Regions from separate parts of the Pseudoduganella sp. genome, predicted to be linked through region 2. Evidence: riboswitches for the same ligand, from Rfam matches in the RefSeq annotation. Region 2 holds a riboswitch; the other holds the start of a gene.
What was found. Region 2 has a riboswitch for thiamine pyrophosphate ahead of thiC (phosphomethylpyrimidine synthase ThiC). Riboswitches for the same ligand answer to the same signal wherever they lie in the genome.
Positions count from the first base shown of each region.

Region 1: linked by a shared signal. The riboswitch ahead of ACE3TQ_RS09200 (TonB-dependent siderophore receptor) and the one ahead of thiC (phosphomethylpyrimidine synthase ThiC) in region 2 are both predicted to bind thiamine pyrophosphate.

Region 1 is NZ_JAYSCO010000014.1:39,044-46,174, forward strand. It holds gene pnuC (nicotinamide riboside transporter PnuC) at 31-645, shown strand; gene ACE3TQ_RS09190 (AAA family ATPase) at 642-1,157, shown strand; gene ACE3TQ_RS09195 (hypothetical protein) at 1,163-1,840, shown strand; gene ACE3TQ_RS09200 (TonB-dependent siderophore receptor) at 1,889-3,973, opposite strand; TPP riboswitch at 4,036-4,134, opposite strand; gene ACE3TQ_RS09205 (iron-containing alcohol dehydrogenase) at 4,142-5,305, opposite strand; gene ACE3TQ_RS09210 (ferritin) at 5,431-5,730, shown strand; gene ACE3TQ_RS09215 (immunity 26/phosphotriesterase HocA family protein) at 5,771-6,229, shown strand; gene ACE3TQ_RS09220 (GFA family protein) at 6,238-6,651, shown strand; gene ACE3TQ_RS09225 (RNA polymerase sigma factor) at 6,780-7,131, opposite strand, start outside.
Region 2 is NZ_JAYSCO010000071.1:8,067-15,197, reverse strand. It holds gene ACE3TQ_RS23550 (acyclic terpene utilization AtuA family protein) at 1-732, opposite strand, end outside; gene ACE3TQ_RS23545 (hypothetical protein) at 975-1,136, shown strand; gene ACE3TQ_RS23540 (DUF4382 domain-containing protein) at 1,198-2,406, opposite strand; gene ACE3TQ_RS23535 (S8 family serine peptidase) at 2,500-4,044, opposite strand; gene ACE3TQ_RS23530 (hypothetical protein) at 4,193-4,831, opposite strand; TPP riboswitch at 4,889-4,990, shown strand; gene thiC (phosphomethylpyrimidine synthase ThiC) at 5,066-6,928, shown strand; gene thiS (sulfur carrier protein ThiS) at 6,925-7,128, shown strand.

The DNA of each region.
Region 1 (7,131 bases), on a different contig from region 2:
GCCATAATGTTGGGCTACCCTCCGGAACTTATGAACGAATCCCTTTCCCTGTTTGGCCTGCTGGCCGTCACTCCGCTTGAGTTGATCTCTTTTGTGCTGTCGGTTACCACGGTCTGGCTGAATATCCGCCAGAACCATTGGGCCTGGCTGTTTGCCATCCTGTCTTCCGCTACCTATGGGGTGGTGTTCTTCGGCGCCAAGCTGTATGGGGATATGGCCTTGCAGGGGGTGTTCATTACCGTTTCGTTCTGGGGCTGGTACCAGTGGCTGCGGGGGAATCACGGTAGTGCGCTGGGCGTTTCCAGCCTTTCCATGCGTGGCCGCGTGCTGGCGGGTGTGGCTTGGGCGGTGGGCTTCGTCGTCCTGGCGTGGTTCCTGCGCACGTTTACCGACACCGATGTGCCGCATGCGGATGCCTTCCTGACCGCCGGTAGCCTGGTGGGCCAGGCGCTTTTGTCGCGCAAGAAGATCGAGAACTGGCATGTGTGGATCATCGTGGATGTGCTCTACGTTGCGCTGTATGTGCATAAGGGCTTGATGCTGACGGCGGTCCTGTACGGTATGTTCGTGGCCATGGCGTTTGCCGGGCTGCGCGCCTGGCAGGGCAGCAGCGCTGCGCCGGACGAGGCGGTGGTCTGGAAATGAAGCATCCTTATCGCGTCGCCATCCTGGGCGCGGCGTCGTCCGGCAAGACGACGCTGGCGCAGGCGCTGGCGCAGCGTTATGGTGCGGCCTGGGTGCCGGAGTACCTGCGTGAGTTTTGCGATGTGCGGCAGGATGTGCCGGTGGCGACGGACCAGTTCCATATCGCTTCCACCCAGGTGGCGCGCGAGGAGGCGTTGGCTGCGCTGGGTGGGCGTTTTCTCTTTTGCGATACCACGCCGTTGATGACGGCGGTCTACTCGATCCATTATTTCGGCGGTATCGATGCGCAGCTGGAATGCCTGGCTGCGTCGCGTCAATACGACATTACCCTGGTCTGCAAGCCTGAATTTGCGTGGGTGCCTGACGGGCTTCATCACGAGGAGGAGGATGTCAGCGGTATCATCGATTCCATCCTGCTCAGTGAGCTGGCGCGGCGCGGCGTGCCTTATACGCGCATCGGCGGCAGCCTGGATGAGCGCTTGCGGCAAGTGGGTCAACTCCTGGGGGATTGAGTGCAATGAAAAGATGGCTCGTGCTGGCTGGCCTGCTGCCTCTGGTGGCGTCTGCGGAGACGGGCTATTACCTGGTCTCGGTCTATGACGTGGAGGGCCAGGCTTCCATCGACTACAAATACTGGAATGCGCATTACAAAAACTCGCGCAACGTGGCCAGCCCGGAGATCGGCGTCGGCTACGGGGTGACTTCGCGCTGGTACACGGAGCTGACGGCGCAGTGGGTCCAGTTTGATGGGCGGCAGACGCGCCATACGGGTGTCGAGTGGCAGAACGATTTTCTGCTGACCCAGGGACAGTTCGATGTGGACGTGGCGCTGCATACGCTGGTGGAGCGTGCGCGGCGGCGCGATAAGGGCTATGTCGTGGAGATTGGGCCGGTGCTGCAGACGCAGGTCTGGCGCACGCAGTTGAACCTGAACCTGTTCTGGCAGCGGGAGTTCGATAACGGCTTGCGCAACGCGACGGAACTGGCTTACCAGTGGCAGGTGAAGCAGCGTTGGAAGCCTTGGCTTGCGCCGGGCCTGCAGGGTTTCGGGGAGCGGCGGGCGCACTCGCATCGGGCGGGGCCGGCCATTTTCGGGGAGATAGGGCGCGTCAAGTATGAGGCGGCTTATCTCTTTGGCCGGAATTCGGGACGGGCGGCGAACTCGTTCACGATGCGGGTGCAGTATCTCTTTTAAATCCGGAAGGGCGGGTCAGACCCTTGGGTCTGACCCAGGTTTACCGGGTTAGAAGTCCACCTGCGCCGACAGCTGGAACGTGCGCGGGGCGCCCGGGAACAGGTAGCCGCCCAGGTCCGGGGTCACGTCGCGCCAGTAGAACTTGTCGAACGCGTTCTTCACCTGCGCGCGGACGATCACCGATGCGCCGCCCAGGCGGTAGGCGTAGGAGCCGCCCAGGTTCACCACGTGGTACGACGGCACCATGACCTTGTTCTCCTGGTCGAAGGCTTTCTTGCCGGCGTGCTGCCAGTTGGCGGTCAGCTTCAGGCCAGGCACGGCGCTCACCACATAATCGGCCCACACGGTGGATTTGAAGTTCGGCACATTGGTCACGCGCTTGCCGTCGTAAATCGCCAGGCCGGTGCCTTCCTGCTCGGTGTCGATGGCGGCCATCGAGGCGCCCAGCAGCAGTTCGCGCGACAGTTTGCCTTGCGCGGTCAGTTCCAGGCCGCGGTGGCGGTCCTGGCCCTGGCGTACGAAGGTGTTGGCCGGGTTGGTGAATTCCAGGCCCTGCTCGATCTGGTACGCGGCGGCGGACAGCGACATGCCGTTGATTTCGGTCTTGGCGCCGACTTCCACTTGCTTCGATTTGCCCGGCGCCAGTGCGGTACGCTGGTTGGTGGTTTCGATCGGTGCTACGCCGCCATGCTGCAGGCCTTGCGCGTAGGAGGCGTAGTAGGACAGCTTGGCCGATGGGCTGAATACCAGCGCTACGTTCGGCAGCCAGAAGTTGTCGCTGGTCGGTGCGGCCTTGGCCTGGGTGCGGCGTACGGAAACGTAGCGCGCGCCGGTATGCAGTGCAAGCTGGTCGGTCAGGCCGATGATGTCTTGCAGGTAGGCGGCGCGCTCGTTGTCGGCGCGGCGCTCGGAAACAGGGCCCAGAACGCCGTTCGACATCGGCACCACGACCGGCTTGAAGATGTTGCTTACGCCCGCGTAGTCGTACACGTAATCGCCCCAGCGCTCGTGGTTGGAGAAGACGGACAGGCCGGCGGTCAGCTCGTGCTTGACGCTGCCGGTGGCGAACTTGCCTTGCAGGTGGGCTTTGGCCGATGCCGGCTTTTTCTCTTCGCCCAGGCTGCGGTAGTCGTACACGTCGTAGTCGCCGTTGCTGCAGTAGCCTGGCCACAGTTCTTCGCTGGAGCAGCCGTATGGGAAGGCGGTGTAGTCGTCGCGCTTGAAGCGGTGCTGGTTGGCGCTCAGGGTGGCTTTCCACTCCGGCGAGAGCTGGTATTGGAAGGCGATGCCGATGTTGCTGGTTTCGGTCATCACAGGCTTGGCCCATGGCTGGTCGTTCAGGAAGATGTCGGCGTCGACCACCGGCAGGCGGGTGCCGCCGATCAGCTGGAAGCCTGGCGCGGTCTTTTGCGATTTCTTCTGGTAGTCGGCATCCACGGTCAGCAGCGCCTGCGGGCTGATGCGCCAGTCGAAGGCGGCGGAGACGAAGCTGCGGCGGCCGTCGGCGCCCTTGACGATGGAGCGCAGGCGTTCGCCGGCGGCGTTGATGCGGTAGCCGAAGCGGCGGTCTTCGAAGCGGCCGCCCAGGTCCACGGTGCCCAGCACGGTGCCGCGTTCGGATACTTCAAACAGCACGGAACGCAGGTTGGATTCGGTCGGGCGCTTGGTCACGTAGTTGATGATGCCGCCCGGGGCGGCAACGCCCATCTGCAGGCCGGCCAGGCCGCGCAGCACTTCGATGCTTTCCTTGTTCTCCAGCGGGATCTGGGTGTCGCCGGAGATGGCGTGGCCGTCCTTGCGGTAGGAGCTGGCGTTATCCAGTTTGAAGCCGCGGATAGAGAATTGCTCGGCGTAGCCGACGGCGTTGTAGGCGTCGCCGATGCTGGCGTCGAATTTCACGGCATCGGTGGTGTTGCGGATGTTCAGGTCCTGCAGCTGTTCGCGCGTCAGTACGCTGACGGAGGCTGGCGTTTGCAGCAATGCCTGTTCGCCGAAGCCGGCGACGGAGGCGCGGTCGGCCACGATGCGGTTGGCGGTGATGACCACTTCGGTCAGTTTCTGGTCCTGCGCGGAGGCGGCAGGGGCGAAGGCGGAGGCGATGGCCAGTGCGGCCATGGTGAGGCGGATTGTCATTGTGTGCTCTTGCTGTACGTTTGCGCCAGCGGGAGAGCACGCGAAAGCCCGTCTCCACGGGCCTTCATCCATCTGCGCTTTCCTTCGCTGGCATTATCCAGATCAGGTTCGGAGGGTATTTCTCACCCCGCGCACATGCGCGAGGACCCCTAGCGAGGCGGTATTGTACTACAGGCTCAGTTGCAGGGCGCGCCGCACGTCGGCCGGCGTGATGTCGCGCCGTTCGCCCAGGCCGGTGATGCCGGCGCTTTCCAGCGCGGCGACGGTGGCGTCGATGGCTTCCGCGCCCAGGCCGTAGCCGGACAGGCGGGTCGGTACGCCCATTTGTTCGAAGAAGGCGCGCGTGCTGGCGATGGCGGCGTCGATGCGTTCATCCTCGCTGCCCTGGCTGGCGTCCAGGCCCCATACGCGTTCGGCGTATTGCAGCAGCTTGCCGCGCTTGGCGTCGCGCCGCACCTGCAGGATGCCGGGCAGCACAATCGCCAGCGTCTGCGCGTGGTCCAGGCCAAACAGGGCGGTCAGCTCGTGGCCGACGCCGTGGGTGGACCAGTCCTGCGGCACGCCGACGCCGATCAGGCCATTCAGGGCCATGGTGGCGGTCCACATGATGTTGGCGCGCACTTCGACGTCGTCGGGACGGGCCAGCACTTGCGGGCCCAGTTCGAGCAGGGTTTGCAGCAGGCCTTCGGCGAAGCGGTCCTGCACTGGCGCTTTGGCCGGATAGGTCAGGTACTGCTCGGTGGTGTGGACGAAGGCGTCCACGATGCCGTTGCCGACCTGGCGCAGCGGCAGGGTCAGGGTCTTGGCCGGGTCCAGCACGGAGAAGCGCGGGTAGACGTGGGGGCTCATGAAGGCGCGCTTTTCCTGCGTGGCGGCGCGGCTGATCACGCTGGCGCTGTTCATCTCGGAGCCGGTGGCGGGCAGGGTCAGCACGGCGCCGAAGGGCAGGGCGGCTTTCACGACCTTGCCACCGATTTTCAGGATGTCCCACGCATCGCCTTCGTACACGGCGGCGGCGGCGACGAATTTGGTGCCGTCCACCACCGAGCCGCCGCCGACGGCCAGCAGGAAGTCGATCTTTTCGCGCTGCACCAGCTCAACCGCCTGCATCAGCGTTTCGTAGCGCGGGTTCGGTTCGATGCCGCTGAACTCCAGCACGGTGTGGCTGGACAGTGCGTTGCGCACCTCGTCGTAGGTGCCGTTGTTCTTGATGCTGCCGCCGCCGTAGAGCATGAGCACGCGGGCGTTAGCAGGAATATATTTCGCCAGGGCGGCGATCTGGCCCGTGCCGAAAATGACGCGGGTTGGGTTGTGGAATTCGAAGTTTTGCATAGTGGCGGGCATTATCGCGCAAATCGCGCGCAGCCGTGCGACACGCGGCAAAACCCCTTGCTACACTTGAGAAATCCGCGCCGCAGGCTGACAATGCGTGTATCCGTACGCCTAAGGAGATTGTGATGACACAGGAACACGTGGTCGAGCCGCGCGATTACCTCAACGCCCAGGTGCTCGATATGCACCGGGCCTTGACGTCGCTGGGCGAAAAAATTGAGGCGCTGGACCTGCATAACCAGCGCATCGAAACCTGCACCGACCCTGAGCTGAAGCTGGTTATGGCCAGCCACCGCGATTCTACGCGCAAGCAGATTGCCATGCTGCTGGAGTGGGTGCGCCGGCGCGATCCGAAGCTGGATAAGGAAATGAAGGAAGCGCTGTTCAAGGCGGGGCCGATCGCGGCCCAGTATCACTACGAATAAGAAAATGGGGTACGTCCCCATTTTTTCGGAAAGGGAGTTGATGAAGTTTCAGCCGTACCGGGAAGGCAGCTGGTTTGCCATCCCGCTCAGGAATGGCGGGTATGCCACCGGTTTGGTGGCGCGCCTGTCGCCGCAAGGGAAGGTCATGCTGGCCTACCTGTTCGGGCCGACCCATTGGACCTTGCCGACCCTGGCCGAGGTGCAGGGGCTGGTGGCGGGCGATGCGTTGAAGGTGATCCGTACCGGCGATATGGCGCTGGCCAACGGGCGCTGGCCGGTGATCGGCAATACGCTGGGCTTCCAGCGCGAGGATTGGCCGGTGCCGATGTTCATCCGCCGTGCCGATGCGCTGAAACGGGCCTGGCAGGCAACGTACGGCGACGATCCGGCCAAGCCGGAGCGCGAGGTGTCCGTTCCGTATGATACGGAGGGGTTGGAGAGCGATTCGCTGTTTGGCTACGGCTCGGCGGAACTGCTCATGACCAAGCTGCTGGAGTAGGAGGGCTTATGCACACGGGCGGCTGTTTTTGCGGTGCTGTGCGGTACGAAGCGGAGCTGCCGGTGCTGAATAGCACCTTGTGCCATTGTTCGATGTGCCGCCGCCTGTGCGGGGCGCCCAGCGTGGCGTGGTTCAGCGTGCCGCGCGGGCAGTTCCGCTATGTGCGGGGGCGGCCGTCGGTTTTTCATTCGAGTCCGGGGGTGACGCGTGAGTTTTGCGGCGCTTGCGGTACGCAGCTGACGTTCGCGGACGAGCGTTCGCCGCAGGAGCTGGATATTACGACCTGCAGCCTGGATGATGCGGATGCCATGCCGCCGCAGGACCATACTTTTTCCGCCAGCCGTTTGCATTGGGAGACGGTGGCGGACGATTTGCCGCGCTATCTGCGGACGCGTGCCGATGGGGCGCTGGAGAGCGCTTGAAACCCGGAGAACCAGGGTCTGACCCAAGGGTCAGACCCTTGACGGTTTTGCGGTTGCGGGCTACCCGCACCGCCAGCGTCCGCCCGGACAGGGTCTGACCCTTGGGTCAGACCCCGGTTTGCCGGGTTTCAGCAAGCCGCAGCCCGCGCCAGCAGCAGCTCGCGCTCCCGCTCATTCTGCGTCAGCGCCGCCGCGCGTTCGAATTCAGCGCGCGCCTCCTCCATCCGCTCCAGCTTGAACAGGAAATCCCCGCGCACGCTGGGCAGCAAGTGATACTGCTTCAGCGCCGGCTCATCCAGCAGCTGGTCCACCAGCTCCAGCCCCACCGCCGGCCCGTAGGCCATGGCCAGCGCCACCGCCCGGTTCAGCTCCACCACCGGTGACGGTGCCCGCGTCGCCAGCGCCAGGTACAGGTCCGCAATCATCTGCCAGTCCGTATCCTGCGCCCGCCGCGCGCGCGCGTGGCAGGCCGCGATGGCC
Region 2 (7,131 bases):
CGTGCCATCGGGCTTGCCCAGTTCGAAGCTGCCGTCGGCGCGGCACTCGACGACCGGATAGCCGCTGTTGGCCCAGTCGGGCACTGATTCCCAATCGGTGAACAGGCCGCCGCTGCCCTGGCAGCCGCATTCGATCAGGTGGCCGGCCAGGCTGGCGCCGGCCAGGCGGTCGTAGTCGTCGGCGGCCCAGCCGAATTCATGCAGCAGCGGGCCCAGGGTCACGGCGCTGTCGACGCAGCGGCCGGTGATCACCACGTCGGCGCCGCCATCCAGCGCGGCGCGGATGGGCAGGGCGCCCAGGTAGGCGTTGGCGCTCAGCACATTGGCGGGCAGGGCCAGGCCGTCGGCGCGCAGGGCGGGCAGCTGCGGCAGCACGTCGTCGCCCTCGACCACGGCGATGCGCGGCGCCAGCCCCTGTTCCGCAGCCAGCGCGCGCAGGGCGCTAGCGCAGCCGTGCGGGTTGATGCCGCCGGCATTGGCCACCACGCGCACGCCGCGCGCCAGCGCGTCGCCCAGCACGTCGCGCATGACGTCGATGAAATCGGTGGCGTAGCCGAGCTCGGGCTGCTTGCGGCGGGCGCCGGCCAGCAGCGACATGGTCAGCTCGGCCAGGTAATCGAAGACCAGGTAGTCGAGGTCGCCGCCCTCCAGCAGCTGGCGTGCGCCGAGTGCGCTGTCGCCCCAGAATCCTGCCGCGCCGCCGATGCGGACTGTCTGCCTGCCATCACGCAAATGGCTCTCCCGGTAAATTAAATCAATTGATTGAATAATTAAGGGTAACAGCGTCCCGGTGGCGCAGGCAAGGGCCGTTGTGGCGGCGCGACGCTATCACTTAGGAAGCAAATTGATAGCCATTGTGTGTGGCAGGAAGAGCGGCTACATTGCCAACTTGCTAACGATGGCGCTGGGCGATACCGGCCCGCCGGCGCCGCTATGCAAGGCCGGCCTTCACATCAATGGAAAGAGGCACAGATATGGAACAGGTTGAACGCATCCTGGCGCAGGTCGTGGGCGAGGAAATCAGCGCGGAAGAGCTGGCGCTCGTGGCGGGCGGCGAGGAGAACTGGTGCACCCAGCAAGGCGGTTACATTACCCAGGGCGCCAGCGCGTACGGCGATTACTGCGACTACGCGTAAGCGCGCGGCCGCGCTGCGCTGGCCGCCCGCAGGCGGGGCGGCCGGCGCAGGCGGGACGGCGTTACGGCACCAGCGTGAAGTTGATGCCGGTGGCGTCGGTGGAGCTGATGTTGACCGCCGCGCTGGTCTGGGCGGCATAGCCGGTGGCAGCGGCATGTACCAGGTAGCTGCCAGCCGTCGGCGTGGTGAGGGCCGGCGTGAAGGTCAGCGGCAGGATGCTGCTGTAGGCCACATATTGCGGCGGTTGCAGCGGCAGCTTGCCCATGCTGTAGGCGCCGCTGCTGAGATCAGCGTTGGCGTAGCGTACCGTCACGGTCGGGCCGCCGTTGATGGCCTGGCGGGCCGACAGCTGGGCCACTTCGGTGGTGCTGGCAGGCTGCAGCGTGGCGGTGCCGCTGATCTTGCCTTGCTGGCTCGGCGTGCCCAGGCCGAATGGCGCCAGGGTGGTACTGAGCTGCACCATGGCGCTGGTCGAGGTGACGGGCACGGCGCCGATCACGTGGGCGGCGCGGTCGTCGGCCGTGATCACCACGTCATAGTTCCCCAGTGGCAGGCGCGACAGGATGAATTCGCCGGTCGCGGATGGCACTGTGGCCGCCACGATGGCGCCATTCTGCTGCGCGGTGACGGTGACATTGCTGCCGGCCAGGCCGGTGCTGACATAGCCGTTGATGCCATTGAGCGCCGTCGGTACGACTTTGATCACCGGTTTCAGCGCGTACTTGCCATTGCCCTTGGTCACGATCGACTTGCAGGCGTCGAAATCCATCACCAGGTCGTAGCGGCCGCCGGCCGGCACGTTGAAGTTGGCATTGAGCTTGATGCCGCTCTGCGCAGCGCTCGGGGTTTCCAGCGCGGTTTCACTGCCGCCGGTCGGCACCACGGAATTATTGTTGCCGGTGCTGGGTTCCAGCAGCAGGCGCACCTGGGTGTAGTTGCCGGACGGTAGCGAGACCTGGCCCAGCGATTCCAGCACGCCGTTGGTCAGGTTGAGCAGGTTGATCTTGCGCGCCGGCGCGACATTAAGGTCGGTCCAGCCGCTGTCATTGTCGCTGGCGCTGGCACTCTGGTGGACGCGCACCTTGGAAATGGTGACGTTGACGGCATCGAAGCCGCAGGATGGCGCATCGGTCAGCGAGACGCCCAGAATGCCGGCGGTCTGCGCCGGCGGTGGCGGCGCGGTGTCGCCGCTGCTGCCTCCGCCGCCGCCACAGGCAGCCAGCAGGAGGGTGGAAGTCATGAGGGAGAACCAGGAGACTTTCGTTTTCATGATATGCCTCTCGTCGTTATGTGTGCCTCTCCATTATCCATTCCAACTGGAAAAAAACTATGTTCGCTAGCGAACATAAGCATGGGCCGGGTCCTAAGGCTTGCCGCAGGTCGCGCCCTGCAAGCGCTGGTACGCCGCCAGTGCCTGCACCAGTCCATAGCCGAATTTCTCGTCGCGCCCCTTGATGCCCAGGTCCAGCGCGCTGGCGCCCAGGGCGCTGCGCACGTCGGCCTGGGTGCATTTCGGGAAGTGGCTCCACACCATGGCCGCCACGGCTGAAACGTGCGGCGTCGCCATCGAGGTGCCGTCGTAATGGGCGTAGCTGTACGGCGCCACGGTGACCGTCGCCGACTGCCCCAGTTTGCCCAGCAGCACCGTGCCGTCGCTGTCGGACACGCTGAGCGCCGGGATCTTGCTGCCCGCCGTCCCCAGCGTGCCGCTGAAGCTGCCGGCCACATTGTTGTAGATCACCGCGCCCAGGCCGCCGCTCTTTTCGCAGTTCGATACCTTGACGGCGAAGTCGATCGCGCCGCGCTGGATCAGGCACACCTTGCCCGCCACGGCGGTGTTGATGGTGTCGCCGATGCCGAAGTTGGCCATGGCGGCGGTGGCGCTGGCTTTGGCCGAGCCTTCCATGGCGCCGGCCTCGAAGTCACTGCCGCCGACCGTCAGGCTGGGCAGGGCGCCGCTGCCCATCGGTACGGTGGACAGCACGCCGACGCCGGGGGCGGCGATTTCCACTTTCTTGTTGTACTGGGAGAAGGTAGCCCAGGCCTTGTTGGCGTCGAGCGCGGCCACCGACATCACGGAGGCATAGCCGGCCGGGTAGGACTGGGTGCGGTTGCCATCGTTGCCGGCGGCCGCAATCGAGAGTACGCCTTGCTGCGCCAGCTTGGCGAAGGCGGCGTCTTCGGTGCGGCTCGCGCGCGCGCCGCCGAGCGACATGCTGATCACGCTGGCGCCGTTGGCGCCGCACTGGTTGGCGGCGGCCGCCAGGGTGGACGAGTAGGCCCAGCCGTCGGCGCCGAAGACTTTGACGATGTGCAGTGGCAGCCTGCCCGCGCTGGACACGCCCAGCACGCCCTTGTTGTTGCTGAGCGCGGCGATGGTGCCGGCCACGTGGGTGCCGTGGTGGTTTTCATCGGTATCCCAGCGTCCGGTGCCGGAGTCATTCAGGCCGGCCATGGTGTTGCCGGCCAGGTCTTCGTGTTGCCCGTCGATGCCGGAGTCGATGATGCACACCTTGCGTCCCGCCGCGCCTTGCGGCAGGGCCGGCAACTGGTCGGCCTGCACCAGCGGGATGCCATACGGGATCAGTTGCCCGCTATGGGCGGCGTCGGGCGTGGCCAGCGCGGTCGCCAGCGGGTAGCGCTTGACGTCTTCTTCCACGTAGAGGAAGTGCGGGTTGTGCTGCAAGCCTTTCAGCGCATGGGCCGGGATGGTCATGGCCACCGCGTTCATGCCGAAGATGAAGCGCGTATCTTCGCCTTGCGCGGCGGCAATTGCCGCCTTGGCCTGGTCCGCCATCCTGGCCTCGAAGGCGACGATGACGCGGATCTTTTCGGGCTTGGCGGCCACGGCGGGCGCGCTGGCGGCGGCCGCGATGGCGGCCATGAGGATGGCGTTTCTCAGCTGCATGATCGGCTCTCCCAAATGAATTGCTGACCTGATCTAGCGTAGGAGAAGCACCCAGGCGCCGCAATCGAATTATGCAAGTCGCGCGCGACTATCTTCAGGGCGTTGTTTTTCGGAGCAGTTTACATTCCTCATGGAAAAAGCAGCGCGCTCAGGCGCTACAGCTGACATTCCACGGCACGAAGTCGCTGCGCTGCGGCCGCAGCGACAGGCGCAGTTCGCCGCCGATATCGCTGTGGTAGACCAGCAGCGGCAGCTGGTCGGCGCCGCGCCCCAGCGCCGCCAGCGCGAAGTTGCGCGCGCGCATCGGCGCGCAGCTGGTGTTGCCGGCCATGAGCAGGCGCGCGCGCTGCAGCATGTCGCCCTGCGCTTGCAGCAGCTTGAGGATCTCGATTTCCGGCAGCGCGGCGCGCAGTTCGACCATGCTGGCCGGCGGCGTGCCGCAGCTGGTGGTGTGGTGCACCCAGATGTACTGGCTGTTGTCGACGCGCCAGCTGTCGTTGGCCTGCTGCGAATAGCGCGTGCGCTCGACGCGGCACAGCGGCAGCACCAGGCGCACCGGCGGCGCGTCGACGCTGGCGGTGGCGGCCAACACGGTAGCCCCCGGCGCGCGCTCCAGGCGTAACGCCGGCGCTGGCGTGCCGGGCGCGGTGCGCTGCCAGAACTGGGCGAAGGAGCGCTGCTCGGCCAGGTTGGGCGCGCGCACCGCGCTTGCTGGCGTGCTGGGCGTGCTGGCTGCTGCGGCTGCCGCGTGGACAACAGCGGCGGCCATGAATACTGCATATCTCATCCGGTTTCCTTTCAATGCGCAACGATTATAGATATAATCCGCTCGCTGCCGAAAGGTGGCACACGCTAGGGGTCCTGCGCGCTGCAAGTGCGCGGGTGAGAAATACCCTCCGAACCTGATCTGGATAATGCCAGCGAAGGGAAGCTTCAGGATACGCAAGGCCGCGCCCGCACGGCGCCGCCGCCGCGCAGCCTAACCTCCTTTGCTGGCTCCTGCGCCAACAAAGGAGCCAAATTGAACGCCAATCCCAAATTCCTCGCCGAACAGGCCGAGGTAGACTCCGCAGCGGTCGCGCCGCTGCCCAACTCCCGCAAGATCTACGTCACCGGCAGCCGCGCCGACCTGCGCGTGCCGATGCGCGAAATCAGCCTGCATGGCGAGAACGCACCGGTCACCGTGTACGACTGCTCCGGCGCCTACACCGATCCGGATGCGAAGATTGATATCCGTTCCGGCCTGGGCACGCCGCGCGCGGCCTGGATCGCTGAGCGCGCCGATACCGAATTGCTCGATGGCCCAAGCTCCGAATACGGCCGCCAGCGCCTGGCCGACGCCGAACTCGACGCGCTGCGCTTCAAGCTGCACCGCCAGCCGCGCCGCGCGCTGGCTGGCCGCAACGTGACGCAGATGCATTACGCGCGCCAGGGCATCATCACGCCGGAAATGGAATTCGTGGCGATCCGCGAGAACCTGCGCCGCAAGGAATACCTGGCAGGCCTGCGTGCGCAAGGAGAGAAGGGCGCGCGCATGGCCGACCTGCTGGGCCGCCAGCACCGCGGCGAGTCCTTCGGCGCCGCCATTCCCGAGGAAATCACGCCGGAATTCGTGCGCGACGAGATTGCGCGCGGGCGTGCCATCATCCCGGCCAATATCAACCACCCGGAACTGGAGCCGATGATCATCGGCCGCAATTTCCTGGTGAAGGTGAACGCCAATATCGGCAACTCCGCCGTCACCTCCTCCATCGGCGAGGAGGTGGAGAAGATGACCTGGGCCATCCGCTGGGGCGGCGACACCGTGATGGACCTGTCCACCGGCAAGCATATCCACGAAACGCGCGAATGGATCGTGCGCAATTCGCCGGTGCCGATCGGCACCGTGCCGATCTACCAGGCGCTGGAAAAAGTGAACGGCAAGGCCGAAGACCTGACCTGGGAAATTTTCCGCGACACCCTGATCGAACAGGCGGAGCAGGGCGTCGACTACTTCACCATCCACGCCGGCGTGCTGCTGCGCTATGTGCCGCTGACGGCCAACCGCATGACCGGCATCGTCTCGCGCGGCGGCTCGATCATGGCCAAGTGGTGCCTGGCGCACCACCAGGAGAACTTCCTGTACACGCACTTCGAAGAGATCTGCGAAATCATGAAGGCCTACGACGTCAGCTTCTCGCTGGGCGACGGCCTGCGCCCCGGCTCGGTGTGGGACGCCAACGATGCGGCGCAGCTGGGCGAGCTGAAAACCTTGGGCGAGCTGACGCAAATCGCCTGGAAGCACGACGTGCAGGTGATGATCGAAGGCCCGGGCCACGTGCCGATGCAGCTGATCAAAGAAAACATGGACCTGCAGCTGGAGCAGTGCAGCGAGGCGCCGTTCTATACCCTGGGCCCCTTGACCACCGATATCGCGCCCGGCTACGACCACATCACCTCCGGCATCGGCGCGGCGCAGATTGGCTGGTACGGCACCGCCATGCTGTGCTACGTGACGCCGAAGGAGCACCTGGGCCTGCCCAACAAGGCCGACGTCAAGGAAGGCATCATCACCTACAAGATCGCGGCGCACGCGGCCGACCTGGCCAAGGGCCATCCGGGCGCGCAGATCCGCGACAACGCACTGTCGCTGGCGCGCTTCGAATTCCGCTGGGAAGACCAGTTCAACCTGGGCCTGGACCCTGACCGCGCGCGCGAGTACCACGACGAGACCCTGCCGAAAGACTCGGCCAAGGTGGCGCACTTCTGCTCCATGTGCGGCCCGCATTTCTGCTCGATGAAGATCACGCAGGAAGTGCGCGAGTTCGCCGCCAGGGGCATGCAGGAAAAGTCCATCGAGTTCGTCAGGAACGGCGCGCAGATTTACCGCGCCCAGCAGCCATGATGCAGATTGAACTGAACGGCGCGCCGCACGCGGTGCCGCCGCAGCAGACGCTGGACGCGCTGGTGGCGTCGCTGCAGCTGGAAGGGCAGGCGCTGGCGCTGGCGGTCAACCGCCAGGTGGTGCCGCGCCAGCGCTGGACGCAGGTGGCGCTGGCCCCGAATGACAAAGTAGATATCGTCCGCGCCATCGGCGGCGGCTGAAAG